Regions from separate parts of the Pseudoalteromonas sp. MB47 genome, predicted to be linked through region 1. Evidence: predicted binding sites of a transcription regulator. Region 1 holds the regulator's gene; each other region holds the start of a gene.
What was found. Region 1 encodes sigma-54, which starts transcription at its own class of promoters, with help from an activator protein. Its sites were predicted from a motif close to GTTGGCACGNNNNTNGNNT; they were not measured.
Positions count from the first base shown of each region.

Region 1 (8,069 bases):
AGCACTAAATCAGCCATATTTTGGTTAATCATCGGCATGATTTTATTACCAGTCAGTTCACACTTTTTAGTTGAATCAGCCGTTGATATCGCAAAATATTTTGGTCTATCTGACCTTGTTATCGGCTTAACCATAATTGCTATTGGTACCAGCTTACCAGAGCTAGCGGCTTGTATTGCAGGGGTTTTAAAAAACGAAGACGACTTAGCACTTGGTAATATCGTTGGCTCAAATATTTTCAATTTACTCGCCGTATTACCTCTTGCGGGTATTATCAACCCTTCAATTATTGACCCTTCTGCGGCAAACCGCGATGCACTTATCATGATTGCAGCAACCGTTGTATTGATTGCCATGTCATTGAACTTTAAAGGTGCTCGTCGTATCAATAGAGTAGAAGGTGGCTTCTTGTTAGTCGCATTTATTGCATATCAGGGCTATATTTTCAGCCAAGTAGGATAATTAATGACACAACCTAGCTTTATCGCGCAGGGTAAGCGCGTACTCGAAATTGAAGCACAAGCTTTACAAGAAATTGAGCAATATATAAATCAAGATTTCGATAATGCTTGCCAATTAATGTTCCAATGTACAGGTCGTATTATTGTGATTGGTATGGGCAAGTCTGGCCATGTAGGTAATAAAATTGCAGCAACCCTTGCAAGTACTGGCACTCCGGCATTTTTTGTTCATCCTGGCGAAGCTAGCCACGGTGATTTAGGCATGATCACCCGCGACGATGTGGTGATGTGTATTTCAAATTCAGGTGAGACCAGCGAAGTACTCAGTATTATCCCTGTTATCAAGCGCATTGGCGCAAAAATGATTTCATTAACAGGCAACCCAGACTCAACAATGGCAAAACTGTCTGATGTTCATGTGTGCATCAAAGTTAGCCAAGAAGCGTGTCCGTTAGGCCTTGCCCCAACGGCAAGCACCACTGCAACCTTGGTTATGGGCGATGCAATGGCGGTTGCGCTACTAGAAACCCGTGGTTTCACTGCCGACGATTTTGCACTTTCGCACCCTGGTGGCAGCTTAGGTAAACGTTTATTACTTACATTAGATGATGTGATGCACGCAGGCGACGCAACGCCAATCGTTAGCGAAACCCAAAGCATCAAAGATGCATTGATTGAAATGTCAGCCAAGGGCCTTGGTATGACCGCAGTGATTGGTGCAGATGAAAAGTTAGCCGGGTTATTCACTGATGGTGACTTACGCCGTATTTTAGAACAGCGCATCGATATCCATAGCACGGCAATTAGCCAAGTGATGACCCGTTCATGCACAACGGCTCGCCCTGACATGCTTGCGGCTGAAGCTTTAAATATTATGGAGCATAAACGTATTAATGGTTTAATTGTGGTGGATCAAAGCAACACACCAATTGGTGCCCTTAATATGCAAGACTTATTAAAAGCAGGAGTTCTCTAAGCAATGACATTCGCCGAACTATACCAGCCCCTGAGCCCTGATGTGAGTCAGCGTGCTCAAAAAATAAAACTATTAATCTGTGATATTGATGGTGTTTTTTCTGATGGTCGAATTTATTTGGGTAATAATGGCGAAGAGCTTAAAGCATTCAATACTAAAGATGGTTTTGGTATTAAAGCACTCATTAATAGTGGCTTTGAAGTGGCAGTGATTACTGGCCGCCATTCACAAATAGTTCAGCAGCGAATGACTAGCCTAACAGTTCAGCACATTTATCAGGGACAAGAAGATAAGCTGATTGCTTATCAAGAGTTAAAGGATAAACTGGGGCTGACAGATGAACAGATTGCCTATATTGGTGATGATGGTCCAGACTTACCAGTTATGGAAAAAGTTGGCTTTGCTGTCGCAGTAAACGATGCACACCCGCTTATCAAGAAGCTGGCTCATTACACCACATTATTACCGGGTGGCTTTGGAGCCGTGCGTGAATTAACTGATTTACTGATGTTAGAAAACGGCAAGCCGTTAACTAGCGATGGAACCAGCGCATGAATATAGCCCGTATTTTACTGAGTATTGTTTTTGTCTGTTGCATGGTGTGGTTATGGTACCCGTACTTTAACCAGTCAACTGATACAATAACTAGTGAAGACGAGATCATCGCAACACCTGATTACACTGCCGTTGCTCTAAAGCAAACAGCTTATGACGAGCAAGGTAAAATTAGTCATAAAGTGGCAGCTGCAAAAATGGAGTTGTATCAACAATTAGGGTTTACCTTTTTTGAACAACCTATTTTTACTATTTATAGCGATCAGCAAGTTTGGCAAGTAAGAGCCAAAGAAGCTACTTTATACGAAAATGATCAGCTGATTTTTGAAGGGGATGTAGTTGCTAAAAACTTAACCCATAACGGTATGATCGAAGACATAAAAGCAGAAAATATTAATGTCGACATTGATAAAATGACGATGTTTTCAAAGCAACCTGTAACACTAACAGGACCGAATTTAAAAATTACCGGTAAAGGCTTAAAAGCCGATTTAAAAGCCGAAATTGTTGAGTTAACTAACCATACACGAACCATATACTATGACCAATAAACTGAAGAAATTACTCCTGATCCCAAGCTTATTGATTGCCTTTTCGGGCGCAGCTGCCGAGCAAACAGGCGCTCAAATTAGCATTAGCTCAGATCGCCAAGTCGGTAAACTAAAAGATGGCGTTGGCATATTCGAAGGTAACGTAGAGATCGTGCATGGTGATCGTCGCATTACAGCAGAGCGACTTGAGGCACATGGCGGTGACACCGAAGGTACAGTCGAATTAATTATCGCTACAGGCAAACCAGCTTACTTCGAAGAAAAGCAAGCTGATGGTACCGTGATGAGCGCCAGCGCCGAAGAAGTTCGTTATGATGTTGCGAAACGCTTCTTAACACTCAATGGCGAAGCTGAAGTCACTCAAGCGGGTCAAAAAGTAACGGCAAAAAGCATTACCTATGATATGGCTCAACAGCTGATCAGCGCAGAAAAAGACGAAAACTCAACAGATCGTGTACACACTATTTTAGTGCCTGTAGAAAATAAAAAAGACGATAAAGGCCAACCATGAGCACATTAAAAGCAGAGCTTTTAGCTAAAAGCTACAAAGGCCGCCAAGTGGTTAAAAATGTCGGTCTTGAAGTTGAAGCGGGCAGTATTGTTGGCTTGTTAGGGCCAAATGGTGCAGGTAAAACCACCACCTTCTATATGATTGTAGGCCTCGTACCAAGCGACAAAGGAAAAATAAGCATCGATGATAACGATATCACGCTTTTGCCAATGCACAGCCGTGCGCGCTTAGGTATTGGTTATCTACCACAAGAGTCGTCTATTTTTCGAAAATTAACAGTTTACCAAAACTTGATGGCCATATTAGAGACCCGCAAAGATCTTAACAAAACAACGCGCGAAGAGACTCTTAACAACTTATTAGATGAATTTAGCATTCAACATATTCGCGATAGCCAAGGTATGGCACTGTCAGGTGGTGAACGACGCCGCGTTGAAATTGCACGTGCATTAGCCGCTAATCCTAAATTTATCCTTTTAGATGAGCCTTTTGCTGGTGTTGATCCTATTTCGGTGTTAGATATAAAGAAAATTATTGAGCACCTAAAAAATCGTGGTATTGGTGTACTTATTACTGACCATAATGTTCGAGAAACCCTTGATGTTTGTGAAAAAGCCTACATTGTTTCTCATGGGGAGCTAATTGCATCAGGCACACCTGAGCACGTATTAGCTGACCAAACTGTACGTGATGTTTATCTAGGCGAGCAATTCAGGCTGTAACCATTACGCCACCGACTAGAGCATCTGCTAGACTTATACAATGACAATAAATCGATAACAGTGTCCTCACCGTTACCGATAACTTAAAAAGGATTGTTAGGGATACATGAGGCAATCATTACAGCTGCGCATGGGCCAGCAACTTACAATGACTCCACAACTGCAACAAGCCATTCGCTTGTTGCAGCTCAGTACATTGGATCTCCAGCAAGAAATTCAAGAAGCGCTTGATAGTAATCCTCTGCTTGAAGTGGAAGAAGCGGATTACAACGAAGAAAGCATCGGTAAGAATGAGCAAAAAGCGGAGTCTGACGATGTACAAGTCAGCGCGTCTGCCGACGAAGCACCTAGCGAATTCGAGCAAGAAAGCAGTGATGCTCTGAGTAAGGATACGGTTAGCGATGACTTAGCTATGGATGTTACGTGGGATGAGTACATGAGTGCCGCCCCATCAACATCGTCTGGGCCAATGCCTGAAGACGAGTCTATTTACCAAGGTGCTTCAACAGAAACACTGCAAGAATATTTAATGTGGCAACTACAGCTCACACCATTTAGTCCTACCGATGAAGCGATTGCCGTTGCCATCGTTGAAGCTATCGATGACTCAGGTATTTTAACGGTTAGCTGCGAAGATATTGTCGAAAGCTTTAATCAAAATAATGATGAAGAAGAAATCGAACTCGATGAAGTTGAAGCTGTCTTAAAAAGAATACAGTTATTCGATCCAGTTGGTATCGGCGCGCGAAGTTTACAAGAGTGCCTGTGTATACAACTTCGTCAATTCGATGCCAATACGCCATATTTAGCTGAAACTAAAATGGTTTTATCTGAGCATATCGAATTATTAGCAAGTCGCGACTATCGCACTTTAATGAAAAAGACTAAGCTTAAAGAAAACGAGCTTAAAGAAGTGATGACGCTCATTCACAGCTTAAATCCTAAGCCTGCGGATAGCATAGTACGCGAAGAATCTGAGTACGTCATACCCGATGTATCAGTGAAAAAAGTGAAAGGCCGCTGGGTAGTCGAGTTAAACCCAGATTGTATGCCAAAAATTAGAGTGAATAGCCAATATGCAGCGATGTCTCGCTCTGTTAAATCAAGTAGCGACAGCCAATTTATTCGTTCTCACTTACAAGAAGCAAAGTGGTTTATTAAGAGCTTAGAAAGCCGTAACGATACTTTACTAAAAGTGACCAACTGTATCGTGCAACAACAGCAAGCTTTCTTTGAACATGGCCCAGAGGCAATGAAGCCAATGGTGCTAAACGATGTCGCTGAAATGGTCGAAATGCATGAATCGACGATTTCTCGGGTTACAACACAAAAATATATGCATACCCCAAGGGGAATTTTTGAGTTGAAATATTTCTTCTCAAGCCATGTCAGCACCGAAAATGGTGGTGAGTGTTCTTCTACAGCAATTCGCGCTTTAATCAAGAAGTTAGTTGCTGCAGAAAACTCGGTTAAACCATTGAGTGATAGCAAAATTGCAGATATATTGGCTGAGCAAGGAATTAAAGTAGCTAGACGTACAATTGCAAAATATCGTGAGTCTCTAGCAATACCTCCGTCTAATCAGCGTAAAAGTCTGATTTAGACGTTTTACATAGAAGGAAAATGCTTATGCAACTAAATTTAACTGGTCGTCACGTAGAAGTCACTGATTCATTAAGAGACTATGTAAACACTAAGTTCGCAAAACTAGAAAGGCATTTTGATCATATTAATAATGTTCATGTCATTTTAGATGTAGAAAAATTAAGCCAAAAAGCAGAAGCAACTTTACATGTAAACGGAGGCGAGTTGTTCGCTTCTACAGAACATCAAGATATGTACGCAGCAATTGACTCATTGATCGATAAACTTGATCGCCAAGTCATTAAGCATAAAGAGAAATTAGCTCGACATTAAATTATGAAACTTAGTTCACTTACTAATCAGGACTGCAGCAAAGCTGCGGTCCTTTTTAATAGCAAAAAAAGAATTCTTGAGTATATTAGCGAGTTAGCTCACCAGCAGTTTCCTCATTTATCTCAACAAGATATCCTAGATGCTTTTCTGAACAGGGAAAAGTTAGGTAGTACAGGTATCGGCCGAGGAATAGCTATTCCCCACGGTCGAATGAGTGGTGCTGATGAACCTCATGCATTTATTATTGTCAGTGAATCTCCCATCAATTTTGATGCGATAGACAATCGTCCCGTTGATATTTTTGTCGCACTCATCGTACCAGATGGCGATTGCCAGTTGCACTTGAAGACCTTGTCAACAATTGCTGATAGACTTAAAGATAAAGATTTTTGTAAACAGTTGCGAAGTGCTACAAGCGATCAGCAACTATTTCAAGTAATTGCATCAGAGGCATAAATGGAATTAATAATTATCAGCGGTCGCTCAGGCTCGGGCAAATCGGTCGCTTTACGAGTTCTTGAAGACTTAGGCTACTATTGTGTTGATAATATTCCTGTCAACCTACTGCCTTCGCTCGTGCGAAGTGTTTCTGATAATTATGACAAAATTGCCGTCAGTATCGACGTACGTAACTTACCGAAAGAGCAGCAAGAGTTTAATGATATTCTTGAGTACCTGCCAGGTTTTGCAAACCCAACACTATTCTACCTAGATAGTGATGATCAAACCCTAATTAAGCGCTTTTCTGAAACTCGCCGTTTGCATCCATTATCGATTGATTCTTTACCGCTTGATCTTGCCATTAAACAAGAAAAAATCCTGCTTGATGTGCTGATCACCCGCGCTGACTTTATGATTGATACCACTGATTTGAGTGTTCATCAGTTAGCAGAATCAATTCGTGAAAAGATTTTAGGTAAGAAAGATAAAAAACTGATTATTACGTTTATGTCGTTTGGTTTTAAGCATGGTATTCCAAAAGAAGCTGACTACGTTTTTGATGCACGCTTTTTACCGAACCCACACTGGGAGCCTGATTTGAAGCCACTAACCGGTCTCGATCAGCCTGTCAGGGATTATTTAGCTAGCCACAGCATAGTGCAAAAGTTCACTTGGCAGATTCAAACCTTTGTACAGACTTGGTTGCCACATCTAGAGCGCAATAACCGCAGTTACCTAACCATTGCAATTGGTTGTACAGGAGGCCAACACCGTTCTGTTTACTTAGCGCAAACAATTGGTGAAAGCTTTTCTAAAACTCATGCTAATGTAAAAATTCGCCACCGCGAACAAGATATCTAACTAGGCACCAACAATGCACGCTGAAGATACCTTTTTAATTCAAAACAAACTTGGCTTACATGCTCGCGCTGCGACTGTTTTAGCGCAACTAGCACTGCAATTTGATGCCAAAATTACACTTTTTCAAGATGAGAAAGAAGCTGAAGGCGACAGCGTGTTAGCGTTAATGCTCCTTGAAAGTAGTCAAGGAAAAGAGGTTCGTGTTGTATGCGAAGGTCCTGACGCTGACGCTGCATTAACGGCAATCGGCGAATTAATTGCGCAACGCTTTCACGAGCAAGAATAGCATTTGCTAAGACTTCAAGGTTTACGGTAAACTTACTTCGGATATTTAAAATTCCCTTTAAATATCCTACTTTTATATCGCTCGCTTTTCTAAATTACAAAACTCTTAATAAATTTATCGCAGTGCGACGATATCTCTGCAAATACACTACAAAGCAACTATGCTGTATTTGCATAGCCTATTTAAACTTTTTTCAGTTGTAAGGACGCCAATGCCAGAAGCCTTTGAACAAGATTACCCACTACAACAACTCAAACAAGTGACCAAGTCACTCAATAGTGGTCAATTTGTTCAAGTGCGCGGCATGTTAGCCAAAACGGCACCTTGTGATACAGCCCTTTTACTTGAGTCTTCTCCCCATAAAATTCGTCGTATGCTTTGGCAGCTGGTTGACCCAGATGTCCGTGGTGATGTTCTAGAGGAACTCTCTGAAGATGTACGTCTTGGCATTATTGCCCAGATGGAGCCTGAGCACATTGCTGCTGCTACAGAAGATATGGACGACGATGACTTAGGTGAGGTTTTACGTAGTCTTCCTGATACCGTATATCAAGACGTTGTTAGCGCGATGGACTCGCAAGATAGAGAAAGGGCAACTCAAGCGCTTTCTTATCAAGAGCGCTCAGCCGGAGCCCTGATGAACAGCGATACGGTAACCATTCGTCCAGATGTTACCCTAGATGTAGTTTTACGCTATTTACGCTTACGAGGTGAGTTACCAGAGGGTACCGATGATTTATATGTAGTTGATAAACATAACTGCTTTTTAGGGGCGCTTTCGTTAACCA
Region 1 is NZ_VFBD01000011.1:96,970-105,038, forward strand. Features, by position in the region: gene IMPJCBKJ_RS07260 (calcium/sodium antiporter) at 1-462, shown strand, start outside; gene IMPJCBKJ_RS07265 (KpsF/GutQ family sugar-phosphate isomerase) at 466-1,437, shown strand; gene kdsC (3-deoxy-manno-octulosonate-8-phosphatase KdsC) at 1,441-1,992, shown strand; gene lptC (LPS export ABC transporter periplasmic protein LptC) at 1,989-2,543, shown strand; gene lptA (lipopolysaccharide transport periplasmic protein LptA) at 2,533-3,054, shown strand; gene lptB (LPS export ABC transporter ATP-binding protein) at 3,051-3,776, shown strand; gene IMPJCBKJ_RS07290 (RNA polymerase factor sigma-54) at 3,883-5,379, shown strand; gene hpf (ribosome hibernation promoting factor) at 5,406-5,693, shown strand; gene ptsN (PTS IIA-like nitrogen regulatory protein PtsN) at 5,697-6,149, shown strand; gene rapZ (RNase adapter RapZ) at 6,150-6,995, shown strand; gene IMPJCBKJ_RS07310 (HPr family phosphocarrier protein) at 7,009-7,281, shown strand; gene mgtE (magnesium transporter) at 7,493-8,069, shown strand, end outside.

Region 2 (8,069 bases), on a different contig from region 1:
TCATCATCGATGAACTCAATCGCTTGTTCAAGCGTGTAGTTTAGTGGTGGAACAAGCGTTTGTGCTTCATCTGTACCCGATGCACGAACGTTTGTAAGTTGCTTACCTTTAAGCGCGTTTACAGTTAGGTCGTTGTCACGGCTGTGGATACCGATAACCATACCTTCGTAAACTTCAACACCGTGACCGATGAATAACTTACCACGGTCTTGTAAGTTGAATAATGCGTTAGTAAGTGCTTTACCAGTTGCGTTTGCAATCATTACACCATTCTTACGAGCACCGATAGTACCGCCTTTATGTGGACCGTAGTGATCGAATGTGTGGTAAAGAAGACCAGAACCAGACGTTAATGTCATGAATTCAGTTTGGAAACCAATTAAGCCACGGCTTGGGATCATAAAGTCCATACGTACACGGCCTTTACCATCTGGAGACATGTCTGTTAGTTCACCCTTACGAAGACCAATTTGTTCCATGATAGAACCTTGGTGCTCTTCTTGACAGTCGATTGTAAGTGTTTCGTATGGCTCTTCTTTTTGGCCATCAACTTCACGAAGGATTACTTGTGGACGAGATACCGCAAGCTCGTAACCTTCACGACGCATGTTCTCGATTAAGATACCTAAGTGTAACTCACCACGACCAGAAACACGGAAGCTATCTGGGTTGTCAGTTTCTTCAACACGTAATGCAACGTTGTGAACAAGCTCAGCTTGTAAACGCTCAAGAATGTTACGTGACGTTACGAATTTACCTTCTTTACCAGCAAATGGTGATGTGTTTACAGAGAACGTCATTGTTACTGTAGGCTCATCAACGCTTAGTGGTGGTAATGCTTCAACGGTATTTACATCACAGATAGTGTCTGAGATTTTCAGCTCACCAAGACCAGTGATTGCAATGATGTCACCTGCGCCTGCAGATTCTGCTTCATGACGCTCAAGGCCTAAGTAACTCATTACTTGGCCAACTTTACCGTTACGCTTAGTACCGTCTGCGCTTACAACAGTCACCTGTTGGTTAGGACGAACAGTACCACGCTTGATACGACCTACACCGATAACACCGATGTATGAGTTGTAGTCAAGCTGAGAAATTTGCATTTGGAAAGCACCTTCAGGATCTGCATCCGGTGGAGATACTTCGTCAACGATCATCTGGAACATTGGTTCCATGTTATCTGATGGCTCGTCTAAATCCATTGTTGCCCAGCCGTTGATAGCTGATGCATAGATTACTTTAAAGTCTAACTGTTCGTCAGTTGCACCTAGGTTATCGAATAAATCGAAAACTTGGTCCATAACCCAGTCAGGACGTGCACCAGGTTTGTCGATTTTGTTGATAACAACAATCGGCGTTAAACCTTGTGCGAATGCTTTTTGCGTTACGAAACGCGTTTGCGGCATTGGACCTTCTTGAGCATCAACAAGTAGTAATACTGAGTCAGCCATCGAAAGTACGCGTTCTACTTCACCACCGAAGTCGGCGTGTCCTGGGGTGTCTACGATATTGATATGGTAGTCGTTCCAAGAGATAGCTGTGTTCTTAGCTAAAATGGTAATACCACGTTCTTTCTCAATGTCGTTTGAGTCCATTACGCGCTCTTCGTTACCGCCGCGCGTTTCTAATGTGCCTGATTGCTCAAGCAGTTTATCAACCAAAGTTGTTTTACCGTGGTCAACGTGGGCGATAATCGCTATATTTCTTAACTTTTCGATGCTCATATTTTTTCTCAGAGAAATTGAATCTCATTGATCCTGCAAGATCTACGCAGTCACCTGCGTTTTCACCAGATGTCCCAGCATAGGATTTAAAAGGGCGCATATTATCCCTTAATAATGGCATGGATGAAAGTTTATCCAATATAAATTTATAAACTTTCTTCAGGCTTTTTATAAGTATCTGTTTTATAAATGACAAATTTATGAAAATTAAAGTGAATCTGAGCTCAAAACTGGCGAAATTTTAGTTTTTGAACCATATTTTGGCACTAAATCGTGTTCATGACCGAAAAATTGGCACGCTCAATAATTGTGCAAAACAAGGTCGCACTTTTTACGCACCAGAATGATCTTTTTACGCACCAACTTAGTGCAACAAAAGTTAACAAAACGAAGCCCTGTTCACTTTTTACAAGCCTAAACAAGGTGTTAAAAACATGGCACGAAACCAGCTTATATAAGCGAAAAGCAATAATGCAGCAAAAATAAAACCCAACAATTGGAGGACACATGTCACAATCGGTTTTAGATTTTATCAAAGAAAATGACGTTAAGTTCATTGATTTACGCTTTACTGATACCAAAGGTAAAGAACAGCATGTTTCTATTCCTCATCATCAAATTGATGAAGATTTCTTCGAAGACGGCAAAATGTTTGACGGCTCTTCAATTGCTGGCTGGAAAGGTATCAACGAATCAGACATGGTACTTATGCCTGTTCCTGAGTCTGCTAAAATGGACCCGTTTTCTGAAGAAGCTACACTAATCGTACGTTGTGACGTCGTTGAGCCTTCAACACTTCAAGGTTACGAGCGTGATCCACGTTCTGTTGCAAAACGCGCTGAAGAGTACATGCGCTCTACTGGTATTGCTGACACTGTATTATTCGGTCCAGAGCCAGAATTCTTCCTTTTTGATGACGTTAAATACAAATCAGACATGTCTGGTTCTATGTACAAAATCGATTCTGTAGAAGCAGCTTGGAACTCAGATAAAGATTATGAAGGCGGCAACATGGGTCACCGTCCAGGTGTTAAAGGCGGTTACTTCCCGTGTTCACCTGTTGATTCATCACATGACTGGCGTTCAGCAACTTGTTTAGTTCTTGAAGAACTAGGTCAAGTAGTAGAAGCTCACCACCACGAAGTAGCAACTGCAGGTCAAAATGAGATCGCAACTCGCTTCAATACAATGGTATTAAAAGCTGACGAAATCCAAGAGATGAAATATGTTATCCATAACATGGCTCACTTATACGGAAAAACAGCGACATTCATGCCTAAACCAATCGTAGGTGATAACGGTTCTGGTATGCACTGTCACCAATCTCTAGGTAAAGATGGCGTAAACATCTTCGCTGGTGACAAATACGCAGGTCTTTCTGAAGAAGCACTTTACTACATCGGTGGTATCATCAAGCACGCTAAAGCAATCAACGCATTCGCTAACGCGTCAACGAACTCATACAAGCGTTTAGTACCAGGCTTCGAAGCTCCTGTAATGCTTGCATACTCTGCACGTAACCGTTCTGCTTCAATCCGTATCCCTGTGGTACCGTCTGCAAAAGCACGTCGTATCGAAGTACGTTTCCCTGATCCAACTGCGAACCCATACTTAGCATTCTCTGCAATGCTTATGGCTGGCCTAGACGGTATCAAGAACAAGATCCACCCTGGCGATGCAATGGACAAAGACTTATACGATCTACCTGCTGAAGAAGCAGCTGAGATCCCACAAGTTGCATCTTCTTTACAAGAAGCACTTGCATCATTAGACGCAGACCGTGAGTTCTTAACTCAAGGTGGCGTATTCACTGATGACCTAATCGATGCATACATCGCGCTTAAGAGCCAAGAAGTTGAAAAACTTAACATGACAACTCACCCAGTTGAGTTCGAAATGTACTACAGCGTGTAATACACGCTGTATCAGAATTATCTAAAAGATAATAAATGTGTGTTCTCAAGCCCGCTCTGCGGGCTTTTTTAATGGTAATTGAGCGGGTTCTACTCTACAGTTTTAGTTAAGTAAAAAAATGCAGGGTCGCAGGGTGAAAAGCACAACCTTATTGGTATTATCGTTATTATTTGCAAGCTTTTTTGGTTATACAGCAGCACAAAAAGTCTATTCTTGGAAAGATGAGAATGGTGTATTAGTATTTTCTGATACTCCTCGCCCCGGTGCTACTGAGGTCAAGTTAAATACCCAAAACCTTACAATGCCTGCAGCTGATACCAGTATTCTTGATACTGCTCCAAGTGCAGTCCCTGTTAACTTTAAAGTGTCAATTGCAGCCCCCGCAAATGAAGAAACTGTGAGAGAAAATACAGGTTCTGTTTATGTTACTACACGAATCAGCCCCCGTTTTGAAACTGGTTTCAAAGTTCAATTACTCGTTGATGGTTCACCTCATGGCGCACCAAGTAATAGCACGACCTTTGCTCTAAGAGAGGTCTTTCGAGGCGAACACACATTACAAGCGAAACTTTTTGATGCAAATAATAAACTCGTTTCAGTTAGCCCAGTCAGCACTTTTTTCATGCACAGAACTTCAATTAATAACGGAAATTAGAATTTTCGACATGATGTCTCGCAAAGCAAAAAGAGTATGCTAAGCTGCACTAAATTGAAACGCACTAAAATGGTGCAACCATGCTCAGAGATCTACATTTTAATTCTCAATTACTCGACAGTATTTGGAAAAATTTAAGTACTGCTGTTATTTTACTCGATCATGATTTTAAACTGGTTTACGCAAACGATAGCGCCAGTGAGCTTTTAGGTTTAGGCCCAAAACGTATCATCAACCAACCGTTCGACAACCTATTTAACTACCACTCGATAGATTTAAAACGTATTGCTCAGTATTCGTTGTTTGACGGTGTCGATTGCCACCAACATAGAGCTGACGTGGTGTTCGTCGATTCTCGCCATGCCAAGTTAACTATTAGCACACGCCGAATAAGTAGCAACGATGAAAATTATATCCTGTTCGAATGCCGCCAAATGGATGATGAAATTCGCCATGACCAAGCTTCGAATCAAATGCATCAATATCAAGCTGCCCGTAACCTTATTCGTGGTTTAGCACATGAAATTAAAAATCCTTTAGGTGGAATTCGCGGAGCGGCGCAATTATTGCAGTATGAGGTTGATCAGCAAGAACGTGATCAATGTGCCGAATTAATCATTGAACAAGCAGACCGTTTACGCGAGCTTGTCGACCGTTTACTTGGTCCGAATCAACTGCCACACAAATCCCATGGCAATATTCACCAAGCGTTAGAGTCGGTGATTAAACTGAGCATGTTAGACAACAATGCCAATATCACTTTAGTGAAAGACTATGATCCAAGTATACCGAGTGTATACATAGATCAGAGTAAAATTCAGCAAGTGGTACTGAACATTATTCGTAATGCACAACAGGCACTTGTTGATGGTGGCGAGATAAGGATAAAAACTCGCATCAATCATCAACACAGGCGCCCGGGTAAGGCACCGAAAAAAACCTTGCTGATCCAAATTTCGGATAACGGCCCAGGTATAGACAAGAGCTTACGTGAAACCTTGTTCTACCCAATGATCACCAACAAAGAAAATGGATCAGGGCTTGGTTTATCGATAGCGCAAACCTTGGTTGACCAACATGACGGCCACATTGATTGTGACAGTTGGCCAGGCCATACAGAATTTAATATCTATTTGCCTTTTACGGATTAATGGTTTTTTGGAGTAGTCATGAAAACAGTCTGGTTAGTTGATGATGATGCCTCAATTCGCTTTGTATTGGAAAAAGCGTTGGCACGTGCAGGATTTGACACTGAAAGCTATGCAAACGCACAAGATGTGCTTAACGCATTAAAGTTTAGCCAGCCCACGGTATTGGTATCTGATGTGCGTATGCCTGGCATGGACGGCATGGCGTTACTCGAAACAATTGCCGAGCAAAATCCTGGCTTACCTGTTATTATCATGACAGCTCACTCGGATTTAGATTCGGCGGTAAATGCCTTCCAAAAAGGGGCGTTTGAGTACCTCGCCAAACCGTTTGACTTAGACGAAGCCGTGGCACTGGTAGAAAGCGCATGTCGCGCTAACTCAACGAAGAAAACTAAACGCAAACAAGCACCACAAACCAATGCGCATATCATCGGTGAAGCACCTGCAATGCAAGAGGTGTTTCGCGCGATCGGTAAATTATCAGCATCAAGTATGAGCGTGCTGATTAATGGTGAGTCAGGGACAGGTAAAGAGCTAGTTGCAAGCGCCCTGCATAACCACAGCCCACGCAAAGAAAACCAATTTATAGCTCTGAATATGGCTGCCATTCCTAAAGAATTAGTTGAGTCAGAGTTATTTGGCCACGAAAAAGGCGCATTTACTGGAGCCGACAGCATTCGTAAAGGCCGTTTTGAACAAGCGAATGGCGGCACCTTATTTTTAGATGAAATTGGTGATATGCCACTCGACGTTCAAACACGTTTATTACGCGTGTTAGCCGATGGTGAGTTTTACCGCGTGGGCGGCCATCAAAGTATTAAAGTTGATGTACGTATTATTGCTGCAACGCACCAAAACCTCGAAGACTTGGTAAAACAAGGTAAGTTTCGTGACGACTTATTCCACCGCTTAAACGTAGTGCGTTTACGCTTACCCGCGCTGCGTGAGCGTACGGAAGATATTGAACGACTAGCACAACACTTTTTACATAAAAGTGCCAAAGAGCTGCAAGTTGACAGCAAAATTTTAAGCCCAAAAGCCACTGAGCAACTACGCCTATTTAACTGGCCAGGTAACGTGCGCCAATTAGAAAACACCTGCCGTTGGTTAACCGTTATGGCGCCGGGTGAACTTATTAGTGAACAAGATTTACCACCTGAAATCGTCGCAGTTACACCAATCGAGCAAGAAGGCGACTGGCTAGATGCATTTCAACAATGGCTTAACCTTGAACTTAAACAAGGTAAAGAGAATATTTGGCCTGCCATTCAAGCACAACTCGAGACTCGCTTGATTAAAACTGCTCTTGCCAACTGTGCTGGGCACAAGCAAGAAGCCGCAGTGAAGATCGGCTGGGGTCGTAATACATTGACCCGCAAGCTAAAAGAGCGCAATATTAGCTAATTTCGCGCAACCCAATGTGAGTCAATGAATTTAATCGAGCACATTCCACTAATTAAACAAATGGAAATTATTAACAGATTACCATTTTTTAGAGAGTTCACATTAAGCGAACGACAAGTGTTATTAGAGTCATTTAGCCATTTATATTTGGTCAAGCAGGGCCGCGCTGTTTTCAAACAATACGATACTGATAAGCGGCTTTATATTGTGCTAAGCGGCTCACTGATGGTATTCAAACAAAGCCATCTTCTTGAACTTGGCACGATTGAGCCTGGCGAATTTATCGGTGAAGGTGCTTTTATCAATAACCGCGAGCACAGTACGAGTGCGCGCGCAAAAGTTGATACCATTTTGTTAGCTATCACCCCTGAAGCACTTACCCGCTTGCCGAATGTGATCCGCGAGAAAATTAAAGATCGCATAATCGAAGGTATGAGTGAACGTATTACTAAGTTAAGCACTTACCTTGAGTCACGTAGCTAGTCCATATACACAATTTGAAATGAGCAATTTAACCAACTTGGGCTATTAACGCGAGCCGTGTAACGGTAAGTGTCTGATGGTTTCATACCAAAAGGGGTACTCACTTCTGGCGTTAAATGGCTGTAACTTTGCGAATAGTTTTTATAATAAATGACTAGGTGGCCGTATAAGTATTCCCAATCAAGAGTAACTTTACTACCGCCAGCAAGAGTAAAGTGAGCTTGCTTATCACTGAATGTAACAACAAGATCATTATACTTGTCTTCAACACATCCTGTGGTGAGTACACGAGCCGGCATAGTAAAATTAGTGGTAGTATTTTTAGCTTTTAAATAAAAGCCAATATTGCCATGATTGTAAAAGTGGTTGGCATCTGTGGTGTATTTGATTTCAACTTCATAACCCAATCCTTGCATAATTTCAGCAAGTTGCTCAGTTTCATGAGTGAGGATTTTATCACTCGATAACATTAAGGTTGCATCCGCAAACTCTCTTGGCACTGGGAGCTGAGTGTATTCATAGGGTAAGCTTTGCTTATTTAATGCTTGCTCTAATGATTGCAACTGCGACTGATCAAGATTTTCTGTGTATACGTAGACTGTAGCTTGCTGACAACCAGCCAAAATTAAAAATATGGCTGCCGAAATTATCCTTTTCATATTCTTTCTCACTTTAGATTACAAATGTAGTCTAAAGTGAGAAAAACAATAAATCAATTAATTAAGATGTTTTTTT
Region 2 is NZ_VFBD01000007.1:43,916-51,984, reverse strand. Features, by position in the region: gene typA (translational GTPase TypA) at 1-1,727, opposite strand, end outside; gene glnA (glutamate--ammonia ligase) at 2,235-3,641, shown strand; gene IMPJCBKJ_RS04025 (DUF4124 domain-containing protein) at 3,775-4,296, shown strand; gene glnL (nitrogen regulation protein NR(II)) at 4,377-5,447, shown strand; gene ntrC (nitrogen regulation protein NR(I)) at 5,466-6,851, shown strand; gene IMPJCBKJ_RS04010 (cyclic nucleotide-binding domain-containing protein) at 6,876-7,334, shown strand; gene IMPJCBKJ_RS04005 (hypothetical protein) at 7,331-7,993, opposite strand; gene IMPJCBKJ_RS04000 (hypothetical protein) at 8,051-8,069, opposite strand, start outside.
Region 2: the regulator sigma-54 is predicted to act here: its motif matches at 2,161-2,179, upstream of glnA (glutamate--ammonia ligase).

Region 3 (8,069 bases), on a different contig from region 1:
CGCGTTTTTGAGTGTGTTTTTAGTGATGATGTTCAGCGCTGTTTTTTGGCTGAGTCAACGTATTTTTGTAAAACCAATGACGCACTTAATGAATTACCTTGAGCAGCATGATGAAGGTAAACAAGCGTTAGTTCATTATCGTATTCCTGTCGATTGGCAGCCTTGGTTCAGCCGTGTAAAACGAGTGTTTAGCCGCAATGAAGAGCTCGTCCAATCATTACAAGAGGCGAATAAAGCGCTTGACTCTCAGGTACAGGTAAAGTCAAAACAATTGCGTCGTAGTATTGATGCGAAAGAACGTCACTTAGCGTTATTAAATACCATGCTCAATAACGTGCCGGATCTTATTTATTTTAAGAATATTGATGGCTCGTTTTTAGGCTGTAATAAAGCGTATGAAGGCTATATTGGTTTGCCACAAGAGAAGTTAGTAGGCCAGCAATTATGTGATATTAGCGATGATAACGGCGAGTTAAATGAACTTGAGAAGCAGGTTTTAAGAGACAAAAAAACGTATCAAACTCGTCTTTCAAATTATGAGAAAACTTACCTTTTTAGCATTGTGCCATTTTACAACGAGCACCAGCAATTTCTTGGTACCATGGCGATTGGTCGTGATATTACCGAGCAGTATAATGCACTGAATGCACTACAAAGCTCAGAAGCGAAATTGCGCAGTGCTATGGAGTACGCAGCGAATGGGGTGCTTCTGGTATCACTTGAAGATCAAGTGCTGCAAGCAAATAAAGCGGCACGAAAAATCTTTGCAATTGAAAACGTTAATGGCCTCGAGTTGACAAACTTATTTGCTGAGCAGTCTTATCAGACGTTGAAAAATACTCTGACAGAGCTGCTGCATGAGAAGAAAAAAGTTTATCACTTTAGTCTTGAGCAGCAAGAACAGCAGCGCTGGCTGCAAATTAGTGTGTCCCTAGTTTGGAATGCCGAGCAAACACCAGATTATTATGTTGTTCATGTACAGGATGTGACGGATTTAGTGCAAGCAAAAGATGATGCTGAGCGGGCAACGCTCGCTAAAAGCCGCTTTATTGCTAATCTCAGTCATGAAATACGCACACCACTCAATGCAGTACTAGGCTTAATTGATGTTATTGCATTGCAAGGGCTAACTGAGCATCAGCGCACTCATGCAGAGCAGGCAAAAACAGCAGCTAATAGTTTACTGACGCTTTTAAATCGAATGCTTGATTTTGCACGTGCCGAAAGTGCTCAACTGGAAATGAATAAAGCGCCTATGAGTTTATCTGATCTAATTGATTTTAGTCGAGGCGTGATCACTCCCTTATGCACAAATAAAGGCATTGATTTTATCATTGACCGTGACGAGAACATCAACGAATTCTTAATTGGCGACCAAATTTGTTTGCAGCAAGTATTAGCCAATTTATTGACAAATGCAGCCAAGTTTACTGAACAAGGCACAATAACTCTGTGTTTAGAGCTGATTGAAGAGTCTTTAGAGCAGCAACTAATTTGTTTTACAGTTAAAGATACAGGTATAGGTATAAATAAGGCTGATCAAGGGCGGTTATTTGATGCTTTTACGCAAGGAGATGAGTCTTTAACACGCTCTCATCAGGGGGTCGGTTTAGGTTTAGCGATTGTTAAATATGAAGTCGCTTTAATGGGCGGAGAGATAAAACTTGATAGTGAAAAAGGTAAAGGCAGCAAATTTAGTTTTTGCTTACAGCTAGATAAAGCATCAGGACCTACAAAAAGAGAATTAGTTTGTTTGCCTTCGAGTACTGACTTATCTGGACTTTTAGTACTTGCAGTTGATGATAATCCGCTTAATTTGAGCATCATTAAGAGTATTTTGGAGCAAATAGATATTACTGTCATTTGTGCTCTAAATGGTAAAAAAGGTATAGAAATTGCTAAAGAGATCAAGCCTGACGTAATTTTTATGGATATTCAAATGCCTGTGATGGATGGTTGCCAAGCGACGCGAATTATTCGTCAATTATACACCAAAGAGCAAATGCCGATATACGCGCTTACCGCTCATAGTGAGGCTGCAGATATTGAGCATTCAATTGCGGCAGGAATGAATAAACACCTAACTAAACCTATTGTTGCGAGTAAATTGTTTTTAGCAATGAGTGAGCTTAAAAACTCAAAAGAAGCTTTTTTTGATAAGGCTTTTATCTTATCTCAGTTTGGAAATGATAATAAGTTAGTATTAACTATGTTGTCGAAGTTTGCGACTATGGCAGCAGAGCAGTTAATACAAATTTCTACATTAAAGACTACCGACGAGTTGATCCGCGTGGTGCATAATGTGAAAGGATCGGCTGGTAACCTTGGGTTTAAACGATTGTCAGCGTGCGCTCAGCATTTCGAGGCTACACTAAAAGCTAAAGGTGAACTTTCCGAACAATTAATTGATGAGTTGCAATGCCAAATAAAACAGGTTATTGCCTTTATCATCGAACAAGGATCTACTGATGTTGAAAAGAGCCAAGGTACTGATTGTTGATGACGATCCGTTAAACCGCTTGGTATTAGAAAAAACATTACAGCAAGACTATGATGTTTTTTGTGTTGAGAGTGGTGAAAAAGCACTGACGTTTCTAAAAACACAAAGTGTGGATCTGTTGATCTTGGATATTGTAATGCCAGGAATCGACGGCTATGAAGTACTCAACAAATTAAAAGAAAACGCAACGACAAGCATGCTACCGGTAATCTTTATCTCGGCAAATACTAGCCATGATGATGAAGCTAAAGGGTTAGAATTAGGGGCGATGGATTACATCACCAAACCTTTTAGTGCAGCGATCGTTCGTGCACGTGTGCGCAATCAATTAATGATCAAACAAAAAAATGACTTGCTTGAAATGCTCGCCTCAATTGATGGCCTAACAGAGATCCCAAACCGACGTTATTTAGATGAAAACTTAGCGCGAGAGTGGCGTCGTTGTCGTCGTGATCAAACACCATTATCAGTATTATTAATGGATGTTGATCACTTTAAACGTTACAACGATTGTTATGGTCACCGAGCAGGCGATGATTGTTTAAAACAAATTGCTCATGCCTTAGTTGGAGCATGTGAGCGAGGTAGTGACTTTGTTGCTCGTTATGGCGGTGAAGAGTTTGCAGCAGTACTTCCAAATACCTCTGCAAAAGAAGCTATGTCGTTTGCAAACAAATTACGTAATGCCGTTAATGAGTTAAATATTCCGCATAAAGCGTCACTAAATGCCGACCATGTCACAATTAGTATTGGTATTGCGACCACGGAAAATGGCCAGGTGTATGCAGAGCAAACATTACTTGAAGAAGCTGATTTAGGTCTTTATCAGGCAAAAGATGCTGGGCGTGATCAGATAGTATCGAGAATGATAGCTATGAGTGAACATAAGTAGGCAATAGCTGCCTACTTACAGAATTTAAATATGCAAGCTAGCCATTGCTAAGTGATTTATAAATCGTATCACCCACACCAATTAACTTATCATTTTTAAATACCAGTGGTGTACATTCGTCTTTAGTCATCTTGCCATCAGAATGAATACTATGGGTTGCATAGAATAATACTTGGTACACATCATCACCCTGCTTTAATAACTCGGTAAAGTTAGGAGTATTTAGTTTGTTTAATACAGTTTGATAGCTGGTATCTAATGCAAGATTAGAGATCACTTCACGGTTATTTTTATGCTGCTTTTGCCAGCTAGATGAGCTACCAGCCCAATGTGTGTCTGCTTCACCGTCAGAAACAGCAATGACACAACCAGTTAAAAATGGTGCAGTTAGCGCGGCAATTAGAAGTGCTTTTTTCATGTTATTTTATCCCGTAGAAATTGTTTTATAGTTGTTCACTTAATTGCAAACTACTTGCCAAACTTATAAAAGTAAATTAAATCAGTTTCTTAGGTTGTTTTTAGGTAAAGAGCCAAGTAATAAATTACTAACTACTTAGCTCTATTGACTAATAAATTGCGATTTAGACCAACCTGTTACGCATCTCGCCTTGATTAAATGCTTGGATATTCAAAGCAATTTCGTTAACTAAACGCACGATAGATTCTTGGCTGGCCCAAGCAATATGCGGAGTAAGTAATAAGTTTGCGCCTTTATACTGTGCCAGCGGATTTGATTGCTCTGCAGGTTCTTTACTGAGTACATCAACACCAGCTCCGGCAATAACATTATTAGCTAATGCGTCAGCTAAATCGGCTTCATTGATAATCCCACCACGAGCAGTATTAATAATGATAGCTGACGGTTTCATCATGCTTAATTCTGTCGCGGCGATTTGGTTGCGTGTTTCATCAGTAAGCGGGCAGTGAACACTAATAATATCCGCTATGGTTAGGGCATCATTAAAACTAACACGACCTTCACGAGGTGCATGGCCTTTTCGTTCACTGATGATGACATTAGCACCAAAAGCACGCGCTACATCGGCAACGGCTTTACCTAGTGAACCGTAACCAATAATTGCCAATGTTTTGCCGGCAATTTCTTTAAAGCTGTAATCTAAACGGCAAAACATAGGACTTTGCTGCCATAAGCCTTGCTGGCAATCATTAATATATCTGTGAGTATTGCCCAGTAAGTTAGTGATGAGAGTAAAGGTGTGCTGCACCACGCTCGGTGTTGAATAGCCCGCGACATTGGTCACCGCAATGCTATGCTCTTTGGCTGCTATTAAATCAATGTTGTTAGTCCCAGTCGCTGCAACACATATTAATTTTAAATTAGGTAATTTGCTCATGGCGTGCTGATCAATCACCACTTTATTACTGATAAGGATATCGGCATCTTGGCAGCGCTCAATAACCTGTTCTTGAGCAGTTAAATCGTAACAAGTAAGTTTTCCTAATTGCGCTAAAGCATCTAACGACGTGTTGGCTAATGTTGCTGCATCAAGGACAGTAATATTCATGTGCTTTCCTTTTTTAATTTATTGCTTGACCTTGGGGTGTACTCCAAGGTTTATAGTGAGCATAATAAATAAACGCTTCACAATGGAGACGGTGATGAAAATAGGTGAGTTTGCCCGTCAGTTGGGTGTCTCAACAGATACGCTACGGTACTACGAAAAGCATGGTTTGTTAACGCCTAGTTCGCGTTCAGACGTGGGATATCGTTTTTATTCTGAGAATGACTATAAACAAATGGCGTTTATTCTCAGAGCAAAGAATGTTGGCTTTAGTTTGGCTGAGATTAAAGAGTTATTGCAAATTAAGTTTCATAAAGATCAGCATTCTTGTCATGAAGTTAAAGAAATGACGTTACAAAAACGTGACCTCGTTGCACAAAGAATTGCAGAGCTTACTCGCTTTTATGACTCACTTTCATTGTTGGCAGATAAATGTTGTGGCGGTGAAGAGCCTGCTGAAAACTGCTCAATACTAACGACGCTGGAGGATATCGATGGACTTACTCAATAATTTTTGGCATCTGTTTTTACTCTCAGCACCTTGGTTAATGCTGGGCTTATTCATAGCAGGTCTTCTCAATGTATATTTGCCTGCTAACTTTCTTAACCGGCATTTAGGCAAAGAAGGGTTGTGGACCACAGTTAAAGCAGCCTTTATAGGTGCTCCAATGCCCTTGTGCTCATGTGGTGTGATCCCAGCAGCCATTGGTTTAAGAAGAGCGGGGGCATCGAAAAGTGCCACCACCGCATTTTTAGTTTCAACCCCTGAAACTGGGGTCGATTCGGTTTCGGTATCTTATGTGTTGCTAGGCCCATTTATGGCGATAATACGTCCTATTGCCGCCGTGTGCAGCGCCATTGTGGCCGGCGTCTTAGTGGGGAAAGACAGTGAACTCCAACAAGTACAAAGTACAGAATCAGATAAAGAAAGTACTAAAGCAGACTCTTGTTGTAGTAGTAAACAGCCAAAGCCTGTGACCACAACGAGCTGTTGCAGTAAAGAGGCGCCAGCAAAGCCCGCACAAAGTTGTTGTAGTAGCAAGGAATCGCAACCAATACAGGAGCAGCAACAAAGTTGCTCAACAGAAAAAGCAGCGCCTATACAGAAAAGCTGTTGTAGCAGTGAGCAGCCAACCAAAGCCGTTGAAAGTCGTTTTAGCAAACTGAAACGCGCGGTGAGCTTTAGTTGCAATAAGCTGCTTGAAGACACCATGATTTGGCTAATGATCGGTTTATTCTTTGCAGCGCTTGTACAAACTTATGTACCAGAATCTTTTTTAAGCCAGTGGGGGAATGGCATCCTTGCTATGCTGGTGGTTATTTTAATCAGTATTCCTATGTATATTTGTGCAACTGCATCGACACCTATAGCGGCAGGTTTATTACTCAGTGGTGTATCTCCGGGGGCTGTGCTGGTGTTTATGTTAGCTGGGCCGGCAACCAATATCGCAACGCTTGGTGTCGTTGGTAAAGAGCTTGGCAAGCGAGCGGTATTTGCCTACCTAATAGGTGTGATTGGCACGGCACTGGCTTTTGGTTTTTTAACCGATTATTTAGTGGCGCAATATGGTTTTGTGGTAGCGCCGATGATGGGTGAAGAGCACGAGGTTCTACCTCATTGGTTAAGCCTTGCTGCAGGTATTGTGTTGGCAATTTTAATACTCAGATTGCTGTTAAAAATGGTATTAAAAAAATCCTCACAAACTGGTAAGAGCATTGCTTAATTATTTGTTATAGATAAATATTTTCTACATTAATTGGCATTTAATTTGGTTAACTATCGCGTCTCGGTTCGCATTTAAAATTGCCTGAGTTATAATCCGCCAATTATTTTTAACGGTACGCTTTGCGTGCCGTTTTTTAACTTAAGTAGTTTTTAATGAGTGAAAGTGTGGATAAATACGCCGACATAAGACCTTACAATGATGATGAAGTAGCTGACTCAGTAGCGCGTTTGATTGCTGATAATGCCTTTGTAGATGTAATCGCTAAGTATAACTTACCGCGCTTTTTATCGAACTTCCCATTTATTACTCGCCCATTAGTGCGCAGCCAGCTGCGTAAAAAGTGGGGTAACACCGCATCGGTTGAGCAAGTTCAGCACGAAGTGGCTGATTATTTGAACAAACTAATCACCCGCACTACTTCAGAGGTAACGTTTTCGGGCATTGATAAACTAGACCCAAAACAAGCTTACTTATTTATCTCTAATCACCGCGATATAGTGCTTGATCCTGCGCTCGTTAATTGGGGCTTGTTTAAGCACAACATGCCGACAGTTCGTATCGCAATTGGTGATAACTTACTGCAAATTCCTTATATCACTGAGTTAATGCGTTTAAACAAGAGCTTTATTGTGAAGCGCTCAGCGAAAGCACCGAAAGAGATGCTAAAAGCGCTGTCGCAGCTGTCTGCTTATATTTATGACTCACTTGCTGAAGGCCACTCAATTTGGATAGCGCAAAAAGAAGGCCGAGCAAAAGACGGTTTTGACCAAACAGATCCTGCCCTGCTTAAAATGTTGCAGTTACAAGGCCGCAAGCAGAAGAAAGAGTTTGCTGAATACGTACGCGAATTAAAAATTGTACCTGTGTCTATCTCTTATCAATACGAGCCATGCGCGATTGCTAAAGCGAAAGAGCTTTATCATAAACAGCAACATGGTCAGTATGTGAAACAGCAGGGTGAAGACATAGCTAGTATTGTTGAAGGTTTTAGCACCGCCAAAGGGCATGTACATTTAGCGTTTGGCGAGCCAATTGAGTCGGGCTGTGAATCGCCTGAAGAGCTGGCAAAAACTATTGATCAGCAAATTGTTGATTCGTTTTTCTTACACCCAGGCAATTATATTGCAGGTGGTTGTACGCAAGCTGTGATTGATGAAAAAGATGCCGCTGCATTTAATGAGCGTATCGCAAAAGTGCCAGAGGAGTTAAAGCCTTTGGTATTAGCTATGTACGCTAAGCCTTTTCATCGTAAAGCAGAACTTGCAACAAGCGAGTCTAAGTAAGCGAAACAAATAGTTTAAGAAGCCACTTTTTAAAGTGGCTTTTTTTATGGTTAATTTTCAGGCTATACTTTTAATATTACTTATTAACCGGCATTTGTGATGCAACAGATTGAAATATTTGAAATTCCAAGCCCTTGCAAAGGG
Region 3 is NZ_VFBD01000006.1:188,006-196,074, forward strand. Features, by position in the region: gene IMPJCBKJ_RS03505 (ATP-binding protein) at 1-2,500, shown strand, start outside; gene IMPJCBKJ_RS03510 (diguanylate cyclase) at 2,469-3,392, shown strand; gene IMPJCBKJ_RS03515 (DUF3192 domain-containing protein) at 3,430-3,810, opposite strand; gene IMPJCBKJ_RS03520 (D-2-hydroxyacid dehydrogenase) at 3,974-4,918, opposite strand; gene zntR (Zn(2+)-responsive transcriptional regulator) at 5,013-5,426, shown strand; gene IMPJCBKJ_RS03530 (SO_0444 family Cu/Zn efflux transporter) at 5,410-6,639, shown strand; gene IMPJCBKJ_RS03535 (1-acyl-sn-glycerol-3-phosphate acyltransferase) at 6,795-7,925, shown strand; gene IMPJCBKJ_RS03540 (DUF1289 domain-containing protein) at 8,025-8,069, shown strand, end outside.
Region 3: the regulator sigma-54 is predicted to act here: its motif matches at 3,854-3,872, upstream of IMPJCBKJ_RS03515 (DUF3192 domain-containing protein).